DNA from 3 places in the Microbacterium sp. NPDC060132 genome. Region 3 is predicted to be linked to each of the others. Evidence: predicted binding sites of a transcription regulator. Region 3 holds the regulator's gene; each other region holds the start of a gene.
The links. The regulator LexA, encoded in region 3, represses DNA repair genes until DNA is damaged. The targets are predictions, from matches to a motif close to TCGAACANNTGTTCGA.
Positions count from the first base shown of each region.

Region 1: a site for LexA is predicted at 1,341-1,356, ahead of ACFWCH_RS07980 (DUF222 domain-containing protein). Genes of this name have one in related genera too.
Region 2: a site for LexA is predicted at 1,668-1,683, ahead of ACFWCH_RS16935 (DUF222 domain-containing protein). Genes of this name have one in related genera too.

Region 1 covers NZ_JBHWXU010000001.1:1,616,242-1,619,498, reverse strand. The annotation lists gene ACFWCH_RS07980 (DUF222 domain-containing protein) at 1-1,309, opposite strand, end outside; gene ACFWCH_RS07975 (HIT family protein) at 1,502-2,005, shown strand; gene ACFWCH_RS07970 (carbohydrate ABC transporter permease) at 2,112-3,047, opposite strand; gene ACFWCH_RS07965 (carbohydrate ABC transporter permease) at 3,049-3,257, opposite strand, start outside.
Region 2 covers NZ_JBHWXU010000002.1:94,103-97,359, reverse strand. The annotation lists gene ACFWCH_RS16945 (ABC-F family ATP-binding cassette domain-containing protein) at 1-824, opposite strand, end outside; gene ACFWCH_RS16940 (alpha/beta fold hydrolase) at 870-1,610, opposite strand; gene ACFWCH_RS16935 (DUF222 domain-containing protein) at 1,713-3,020, shown strand.
Region 3 covers NZ_JBHWXU010000002.1:199,504-202,760, forward strand. The annotation lists gene metE (5-methyltetrahydropteroyltriglutamate--homocysteine S-methyltransferase) at 1-1,063, shown strand, start outside; gene lexA (transcriptional repressor LexA) at 1,119-1,811, opposite strand; gene ACFWCH_RS17460 (LysM peptidoglycan-binding domain-containing protein) at 2,100-2,468, shown strand; gene ACFWCH_RS17465 (histidinol-phosphate transaminase) at 2,503-3,257, shown strand, end outside.

The DNA.
Region 1 (3,257 bases), on a different contig from region 3:
ACCGCGGAGGCACGAACCACACCCTCGCCATCCCGCCGCCGCTACCACCGCCACCACTGCCGCGTTCGCCGCTGTCGATGTGGATGTCCCACCCGTTGTCGTGGATGCGATGGTGACACGTCTCGCACAGCAGCACCCCGTTGGACAGATCCGTCGGCCCGCGGTCGCGCGACCACCACCGGATGTGATGCGCCTTCGTCATCTCCGGCGGCAACCCGCACATCGCACACCCCCCGTCTCGCTCCACCAGCGCCAGCCGCTGCGCCCGGGTGAACAACCGCTTCTCCCGCCCCCAGTCCAACACCTCACTGCCCCCGCCGAGCACACACGGGATCACCCCGCCGCCCGCCGCCATCCGCCGCACCGCCCCGACGCTCACCGGCTGATCGATCCCGTCCACCTGCGCCGACCCCGATCCCGCCTCCAGATCCCCCAGGCCCACCCGCACCACCACCGTCGCCCCGGCCAGCGGCAACCGCGACGCACACCCGAGCACGTGCCCCGCGAACGCCGACAACGCATCCGCCTGGATCATCGGCACTGTACGACGGTCCGCATCCGGAGCCCCCGCATCCGGCGCCTCCTGACGCGCCGCGAACGCTGCCGACACGAACCCCCGGATCGCCGCCACCACCGGCGCCGCCGTCTCCGCATCCAGCACCGCGTTCAGATGCACCATCCCGTCACGCTCGAACAGCGTCAACGACCGACGCGACCGCTGCTCCTCCGCCCGCGGCTCCACCCCATCCGGATCGACCCACGCCTCCGCCCGCACCACCAACCGCCGCACCTCATCCACCGACAACCCCGCCGCCTGCTCCACCAGCACCCGCTCGGCTTCCGCCACCCGAGCAGCACCCACGGCCACGCGGCACCGGTCGAGCATCGCGACGATCAGCGCGGCCGCCGGCGCACCGAGCGCACCCGCGGCCAACGCCTCCCGCACGCACGGGTACTTCGCCGGCAGTCGCTGCCCCAGGAGGTCGGCGCGCGGGGCCGTGGCCTCGCCCACCGCCACCAGTCGCGCCGCCTCTCCCGTCGAGACTCCGGTCGTCGCGGCGATCAGCCTCGCCGGGTTCCGATAGCCCTGCTGCTTCGCCAGGCTGCCGGCACCGAGCTCAGGCCGCGACTCCCGCGCGATGCCCGCTCCCACTGACACGTGCACCGCGTCGAGACGTCTCCGCAGCACGCCGATCGCGTCGTTCACCGCGATCAACTGCTCGCGGTTCAGGTCCATCGGATCGCCCGCGCCACCCCACGCGGCGTCGAGGCGGGACATCGCCTCGTGCAAACCGGAGAGTGTGGACATGCCCCGATTCTACCGTCGACGGCGGCGAGTTTCGTATCTTTGTTCGAATCGAGAACCGGGATATCGGGCTGTCGAGAGGGCCACCGACGCCCTCCACGAACCGCACGGTGGCGCCCGACGGAACGGGCTCGCAGACCACGCCCTCGCGACCCGATCGTCCCCGCCGGAGCACCCATCGATAGCATCGGCGGCATGGACTGGCGTGACGACCGCATCCGCTCCGCCGCGCGGGGAGAGAACCCGACGCTGCTCGCCGAACTGCCCGGCGGCTACGCGGTGATCGGCGATGTGCAGTTCCTCCCCGGCTACTGCGTGCTGCTCGGCACGGATCCGGAGGCCACCGCGCTGGCGGACCTGCCGCGGGAGGAACGGGTACGGTTCCTCGCCGCCGTCGACCTCCTCGCCACGGCCGTGGAGCACGCCTGCCGAGAGGTCGATCCGGCGTTCCGTCGCATCAACATCGACATCCTCGGCAACACCGACGCCTTCGTCCATGCCCACGTCTGGCCCCGCTACGAGTGGGAAGCGCCCGACCTGAAGTCCTGGCCCGTCTGGCGCTACGACCCCTCGAACTGGCACGACGCCGCCACCCGCCTCGGCCCGCAGCACGACGATCTCCGGGCCCGCATCACGGCCCACCTCCGACGCCTCGCCGCCGCCGACTCGATCTCGATCGCGCGCCGCCCCGCCCCCTGACGCGATCCATCCCCCGCTCCGCCCCTGTCGCGGCCTCACAAACGCACCCCGGACCACCCCGCCCGCCACGTCTCCGACCCCGCACTCGGACCATCGCGTCCTCGGGCTACTTCACACTCCCCTGGGTGAGCCCGCCGACGAGCCACTTCTGCAGGAACAGCGCGAGCAGGTAGATCGGGATGAGGCCGGCGAGGCTGGCGGCGGCCATCTGCCCGAACATCACCTCGCGGCCGCCCTGCATGAGCGCGATGCCGACCGGGAGGGTCTGCGAGTCGATGCTCTGCGTGAGCAGCAGCGGGATGAGGAAGTCGTTGTACGCGAGGATGAACACGATGATCGACACGGCGACGATGCCGGGCGCGGTGAGCGGGAGGATGACCGCCCACAGGGTGCGCAGCGGTCCGCAGCCGTCGATCTGCGCGGCCTCGTCGACCTCGAACGGGATCGCGCGGAAGAACCCGTCCAGCAGCCACACGGCGACCGGGGTGAGCAGCAGGCCCTCCACGATGCCGAGCCCGATCACGGAGTCCATCAGCCCGGCGGTGCGCACCAGCACGAACAGCGGGATGATCGCGACGATCGGCGGGGCGACGTAGGCGGAGACGATCAGCCCGAGGGTCTGCTTCCCGCCCGCGCGCAGCCGCGCCATGGCGTAGTTGGCGGGGATCGAGACGACGAGCGACACCAGCACCGCCACGAGCGCGGCACCGAGGGAGTTGCGCAGGTAGGTGAGGATGGGCCAGTTCTCGAACGCGCCGACCCAGTTCTCGAACGCGAGCCGCGAGGGCAGGATGCGGGTGGACAGGATGTCGTCCGGGCTCTTGAACGACATGCCCACCATGTACAGCACGGGCAGGAGGGCGAGCACGATCGCGACGAGGATCACGACCCACTTCACGACGGTGACGAGCACGGACGGGCGACCGGGGCGCGAGATGCTCGAGGTGCGGCTGCGGCGACGACGGCGGCGCGCGTCCGGCACGACCAGCGTGACGGTCGCGCTGTCGGAGGCGTGGTCGGAGGTGCGGAGTGTGAGCGACATGTCAGCTCTCCCTGTGCAGGCGCTGCCGGACGGCGTTGAGCGGCAGGATGACGATGGTGACCAGCACCAGGAACGCGATGGTCTGCGCGGCGGCAGCCCCCACGTCGAAGGTCTGCAACCCGGTGCGGTAGATCTCGAAGCTGCTGACGGTGGTGTCGAAGCCGGGTCCGCCGCCGGTCATGATGAACACCAGGTCGAACACCTTGAACG
Region 2 (3,257 bases), 110 kb from region 3:
TGCAGCGACACCTTGTCGCGGATCTCCGGCACGTCCGCGATCAGCTCGTTGGCCGCGTCGATGCGGAACTTCGGCTTGCTGGTGCGCGCGGGGGCGCCACGGCGCAGCCACGCGAGCTCCTTGCGGGCGAGGTTCTGCCGCTTCGCCTCGGTCGCCGCGGCCATGCGGTCACGCTCGACCCGCTGCAGGATGTACGCCGCGTAGCCGCCCTCGAACGGCTCGACGATGCGGTCGTGCACCTCCCACGTCTCGGTGCAGATCTCGTCGAGGAACCAGCGGTCGTGCGTGACGACCAGCAGCGCCCCGGCGTTCGGGGACCAGCGCTTCTTCAGGTGACCGGCGAGCCAGGTGATGGCCTCGACGTCGAGGTGGTTGGTGGGCTCGTCGAGCGCGATCACGTCCCAGTCGCCGGTCAGGAGCTTGGCGAGCGACACACGCCGCCGCTGGCCGCCGCTGAGCGATCCGATCCGCGCGTCCCACGGGAGCTCTCGCAGCAGCCCGTCGATCACATCGCGCACCCGGGCGTCGCCCGCCCACTCGTGCTCCGGCACGTCGCCGACCACGGCCGCGCCGATCGTGAGGTCGTCCGGGAGCGTATCCGCCTGGGTCAGCACACCGATGCGGGTGCCGCCGCGCACGGTCACCCGGCCGGAGTCCGGCTCCTTGGTGCCGGCGAGCATGCCGAGGAGGCTGGACTTGCCGTCGCCGTTGCGGCCGACGATCCCGATGCGGTCCCCCTCCTCGATGCCGAGGGTGACGGAGTCGAAGACGACGCGGGTCGGGTATTCGAGGTGCAGGGCTTCGGCCCCGAGAAGATGTGCCATGTCCTCTCCAGGGTAGTCGCGGATCGCGGGCCGCCCGCCCTGTCGTCAGCGGGAGCCGAAGAGCTCCGGCAGCGCCGCCGTGAACACGTCGAAGTGGCTGTACCAGACGGTGTGCGCCGCGCCGGGGATGCTCCGCACGCGGACGCCCTCGTGCTCGAACCGGCGCGCATCCTCGTCGGTGACCCACGCGCTGGGGTCGGCGCGGACCACGATCGAGCCCGGTGCGGCGCTCCAGTGCCCATCGGAGCCGCACGACACGGACGCGGCCGTCGCGGCATCGAACCGCTCGGCCGCGCGGGCCTCCGCCTCGGCATCGGCGACCGAATAGAACGGACGCGCGCGGCGCAGCTCGGTCGGCGACAGGCGTGCACGCCGGTCGTGTTCGTACTGCGACACCAGCGCCGCGCGATCCTGACCGCCCTGCAGGGTCAGCGCCGCGTCGACGTAGACGGCGAGCGCCGGTTCGAGTCGCGGGGCGGCCGCGGCGAGGACCGTGGCACCGAAGGAGTGTCCCATCGCGGCGATCAGGGGCGGGCCGGGGGTGGCGGACGGGGGCTCGAGGAGGCGCACCAGGGTCTCGACGACCGCGTCGGCCGCGCTCTCGATCGTGAGCTGCGGATCGCGCGGCGAGAGTCCGTGACCGGGGAGATCGAGCGCGAGTACGCGGAAACCGCGCTCCGTCAGCGCGGGCACGACGCGGTGCCAGCTCTCGGCGGAGCCCATCATGCCGTGGAGGAGCACGACCGTGTGCTCGCCCGAACCGGCTTCGACGACGTTGAGAAGCATCGCGTCAGTAAACCACGACCGTTACCTTTCCGTGACCTGACTTTCGTCCATACTCGTTCGATCCTTTGTTCGAATGTCGGTGGTCAGTGATGGAGTGAGGTCATGACCGCGCTGCTCGACGCCACCGACTCCCAGCGGGCGATGCTCGCCGAGCTGGTCGCGGGCCTGATCGCGGCGGAGCAGACGCTGAGCAGCATGCAGGCCGCCCGCGACGGCTTGCTGGCCCTGGCCGGGCGCCTCGCGGTCGACATCGCCCGGCAGGGGCGCCACCCCGACCACGGCGACCTGGCGATCCGCACGGTCGCCGCCGAGATCGGCGCGGCCCAGCGCGCGAGCGATCGCGCGGTCGAACGGCGCATGTCCGAGGCGTCCTGGCTGGTCGAGCGCTTCCCCGCGGTGTGGGAGGCGCAGGGCCGCGGGCTGATCAGCGCGGCGCACGCGCGCGCGATCCTCGACGCGGGTGCGCATCTCCACGACGCTTCCGAGCGGTCGGCCTTCGCCGACGACGCCGTAGCCCTCGCGCAGACCACCTCGCCCAACCGGCTGCGGCCGCTCGTGCGACGCCTCGCCGAACGCTTCCAGGAGCGCACGGTCACCGAACGGCACCGCGACGCCCGCGAGCAGCGGCGGGTCTGGGTGAAAGACGCAGGCGACGGGATGGCCGACCTGGGCATGCACGGACCGGCGGCACTCGTCCACGGCATGTTCGACCGGCTGTCGCAGATGGCTCACGCCGTACAGCAGGAGAACGCGCGCGCGGAGCGGGGCGCGACCGAGCCCTCCCCTGCCACACCCGACACCCGCACGGTCGACCAGCTGCGAGCCGACCTGCTCTCCGATCTGGTGCTGACTGGCACCCCGGCCGGCCACGACACGGCGGACGGTCTGCTGGGCGAGCTGCGGGCGCGCGTGGAGGTGACGGTGCCCGTGCTGACCCTTCTTCGTGACGATCACCCCACGGCGGCGGGTGCTCCGGCTGAGCTCGACGGTCAGACGCCGATCGATGCGGAGACCGCCCGACATCTGACCGGCGGCGCCGCGGGGTGGGATCGGGTGCTCACGCATCCGATCAGCGGCGCGACGCTCGCGGTCGACCGCTACCGGCCGAGCGAGGAGCTCCGCCGGCACCTGCGAGCGCGCGACCAGCGCTGCCGTTTCCCCGGATGCGGCCTCGCGGCGCGGAAGAGCGACCTCGACCACACCCACGATGCGGCCCGCGGCGGGACGACCGAGCACCGGAACCTGGCGACCCTCTGCCGCAGACACCACACCCTCAAGCACCACTCCCCGTGGCAGGTGCGGCAGCGGCCGGGCGGCCTTCTGGAGTGGACGAGTCCGGCCGGACGGAGCTACCTCGACCGTCCGCCGCCTCGGCCATCGGTGGTGTTCGCGGAGGCGGCACCGTTCTGAGTCGCGATGCTGCGAGCGCATTGATGATGCCGGCGGGTGCGGCGAGCGGTGGGTGCAGCGAGTGCGGCAGGTGCGGCGAGCGGTGGGTGCAGCGAGTGCGGCAGGTGCGGCGAGCGGTGGGTGCAGCGAGTGCGGCAGGTGCGGCGAGCGGTGGATGCAGCGAGTGCGGCGAGCGCGGCAGGTGCGGCGAGCGCGGTGGGTGCGGCGAGCGCGGCAGGAGTCTGCGGTGCGCCTCCC
Region 3 (3,257 bases):
CTTCTCTCGGGTGTCCTACGAGGAGCGGGAGAGTGCGCAGGAGGCCCTCGGCCTCCCGGTCCTGCCCCTGACGACGATCGGGTCGTTCCCGCAGACCGCCGACATCCGTCGCGCACGGGCGCGGTTCACGCGCGGTGAGATCCCCCGCGACGACTACGACGACTTCCTGCGCCGGGAGATCGCCGCGGTCGTGTCGCTGCAGGAGGATCTCGGGCTCGACGTGCTGGTGCACGGGGAGCCGGAGCGCAACGACATGGTGCAGTACTTCGCCGAGAACCTCGACGGCTTCGCGGTCACGGAGCACGGGTGGGTGCAGTCGTACGGCTCCCGCGCCACACGACCGTCGATCCTGTGGGGCGACGTCTCCCGGCCGGCACCGATCACGGTCGACTGGTCCGGATACGCGCAGTCGCTCACCGCGAAGCACCTCAAGGGCATGCTCACGGGGCCGGTGACGATCCTCGCGTGGTCGTTCGTGCGCGACGACCAGCCGCTGGGGGAGACCGCGAACCAGGTCGCCCTGGCGCTGCGCGAGGAGATCGCCGACCTCGAGGCGGCGGGCATCGCCGTGATCCAGGTCGACGAGCCGGCCCTGCGCGAGCTGCTGCCGCTGAAGAAGGCCGATCAGCCGTCCTACCTGGACTGGTCGGTGGCGTCGTTCCGTCTGGCGACCGGTGGGGCAGCACCGGGCACGCAGGTGCACACGCACCTCTGCTACTCGGAGTTCGGTGTCGTGATCGACGCGATCCGCGCGCTGGACGCCGACGTCACGTCCATCGAGGCCGCCCGCAGCCGGATGGAGGTCGTCGCGGACATCGCCGAGGCCGGGTTCGACCACGGCATCGGCCCCGGCGTCTACGACATCCACTCCCCGCGGGTTCCCGCGGTGGAGGAGGTGGAGTCCCTGCTGCGTCGCGCCGTGGAGGAGATCCCCACGCGGCAGCTCTGGGTCAACCCGGACTGCGGCCTCAAGACCCGCGGCTACGAGGAGACCACCGCGTCGCTGCGGAACATCGTCGAGGCCACGCGCCGCGTGCGCGCCGAGGTGGGCGCCTCGGTCTGATCACGTGACGAAGGCCCTCTCCGAGCGATCGGGGAGGGCCTTCCTCGTGTCCGGGTCAGACGGCTCGCAGCACCGCGACGACCTTGCCGAGCACCACGGCCTCGTCGCCGAGGATGGGCTCGAAGGCGGTGTTCCGCGGCAGCAGCCACGTGTGTCCATCGCGGCGACGGAGCACCTTGACGGTGGCCTCGCCATCGAGCATCGCCGCGACGATCTCGCCGTTCTCGGCGTCGTGCTGCGAGCGGACGACGACCCAGTCGCCGTCGCAGATGGCGGCGTCGATCATCGACTCGCCGGAGACCTTGAGCATGAACAGGTCGCCCTTGCCGACGAGCTGCCGGGGGAGCGGGAAGATCTCCTCGACCTGCTGGTCCGCGGTGATGGGCACGCCGGCGGCGATGCGGCCGACGAGGGGCACGAGCGCGGCGTCGCCGACGGGAGTCGTGACATCGGCCGGGTTCTCGGCGCCGGAGCCGGTGCCGGGCAGGTCGATCAGCACCTCCATGGCCCGCGTCTTGCCCGGGTCTCGACGCAGGTAGCCGCTCAGCTCCAGCTGGCCGAGCTGGTGCGTGACGCTGGAGAGCGACTTGAGCCCGACGGCGTCGCCGATCTCGCGCATGCTCGGCGGGTAGCCGTTCTGGGCGATGGCGGCCTGGATGACCTCCAGGATCGCCATCTGCTTGGGGCTGAGGCTCTTGCGACGGCGGGTCCGCGGCGCCTCCGACTCCGGGGCTGTGGTCTCGCTCATGATGCTCCTTCAGTGCGTGAGATCCGACGTCGCTCTTCGAATGTCGGTGGCCCGTGGTGGGGTGTCCTTGTCGAAACCGTATCCGAGAATCGCGCCGATCTGGAAGATCTGTTCGAGCGTGTCGGACGATTCGTGGACAGGGTTTCGAAGACAGCTTGACAGATGTTCGAACTCGAAGATATCTTCGGAACGTAGCTTCGCATTCACGGCTCCCGGCCGAGTCGCGGATGCGAACGCTACGCCAACCTCCCCGGGCCCTCGCGGCGCCGGGACAGTGAAGGAGCAGACATGAGCACCATCAGCCTCAGCACCGCGACCGCGATCTCCGCCACGGCCCGTCCGGCCACGCGGCTCCGGCTCACGGCTCGCGGTCGCGGTGTGCTGCTCGCGGTCGCGTCCGTCCCGCTCGCCGTCGGCATCGCCTTCGCGGCGATCAGCGGCGGCAGCGCCATCGCCTCCGGTGCCGACAAGCCCGTGGCCGCCGTCGAGACCATCACGGTCATGCCCGGTGACACCCTCTGGTCGATCGCCGGCTCGATCGCTCCCGAGGCCGACCCGCGCGACGTGATCGGCGACATCAGCCGCATGAACCTGCTCCGCGGCGGAGAGATCCAGATCGGTCAGGAGCTCGCGATCCCGGCGCAGTACGCGGAGTGACGCATGGCCGTCGGTGCCGCCTCGTCCTCTTAACATGGATAGGGTGACCCTCTCCCTCAACGATCTCCCGCTGCGCGACGATCTGCGCGGACTCACTCCGTACGGCGCACCGCAGGCACCGCTCCCGATCGCCCTCAACGTCAACGAGAACACGCATCCCGTTCCCGACGAGGTCGCCAGCGACATCCTCGACGACATCGCCGTGGCGATCCGCGACGTCAACCGCTATCCCGACCGGGAGTTCACCACGCTGCGGGAGGCGTTCGCGGACTACCTCGGTCACGGGCTCACGGCCGAGCAGATCTGGGCGGGCAACGGCTCGAACGAGGTGCTGCAGCACATCCTGCAGGCGTTCGGCGGACCGGGGCGGACGGCGTTCGGCTTCGCTCCGACCTACTCGATGTATCCGCTGATCGCGCAGGGCACGGGTGCGTCATGGGTCGCCGGCACCCGGCACCCCGACTACTCGATCACCCCGGAGGAAGCCGCGGCACAGGTGCGCGCCACCGACCCCGACGTGGTGATCCTGTGCTCGCCCAACAACCCCACCGGTACGCCGCTCGGGCTCGACGTCGTCGCGGCGGTCTACGAGGCCGCGCGCGGCGTGGTGATCGTCGACGAGGCGTATCAGGAGTTCGCACCGCATGACGCGCCGTCCGCGCTCACGCTCCTCGAGGGCCGTCCGCGGCTCGCTGTGTCGCGCACCATGAGCAAGGCCTTCGCATTCGCCGGAGCGCGCGTCGGCTACCTGGCCGCAGACCCCGCGTTCATCGACGCGCTCCGCCTCGT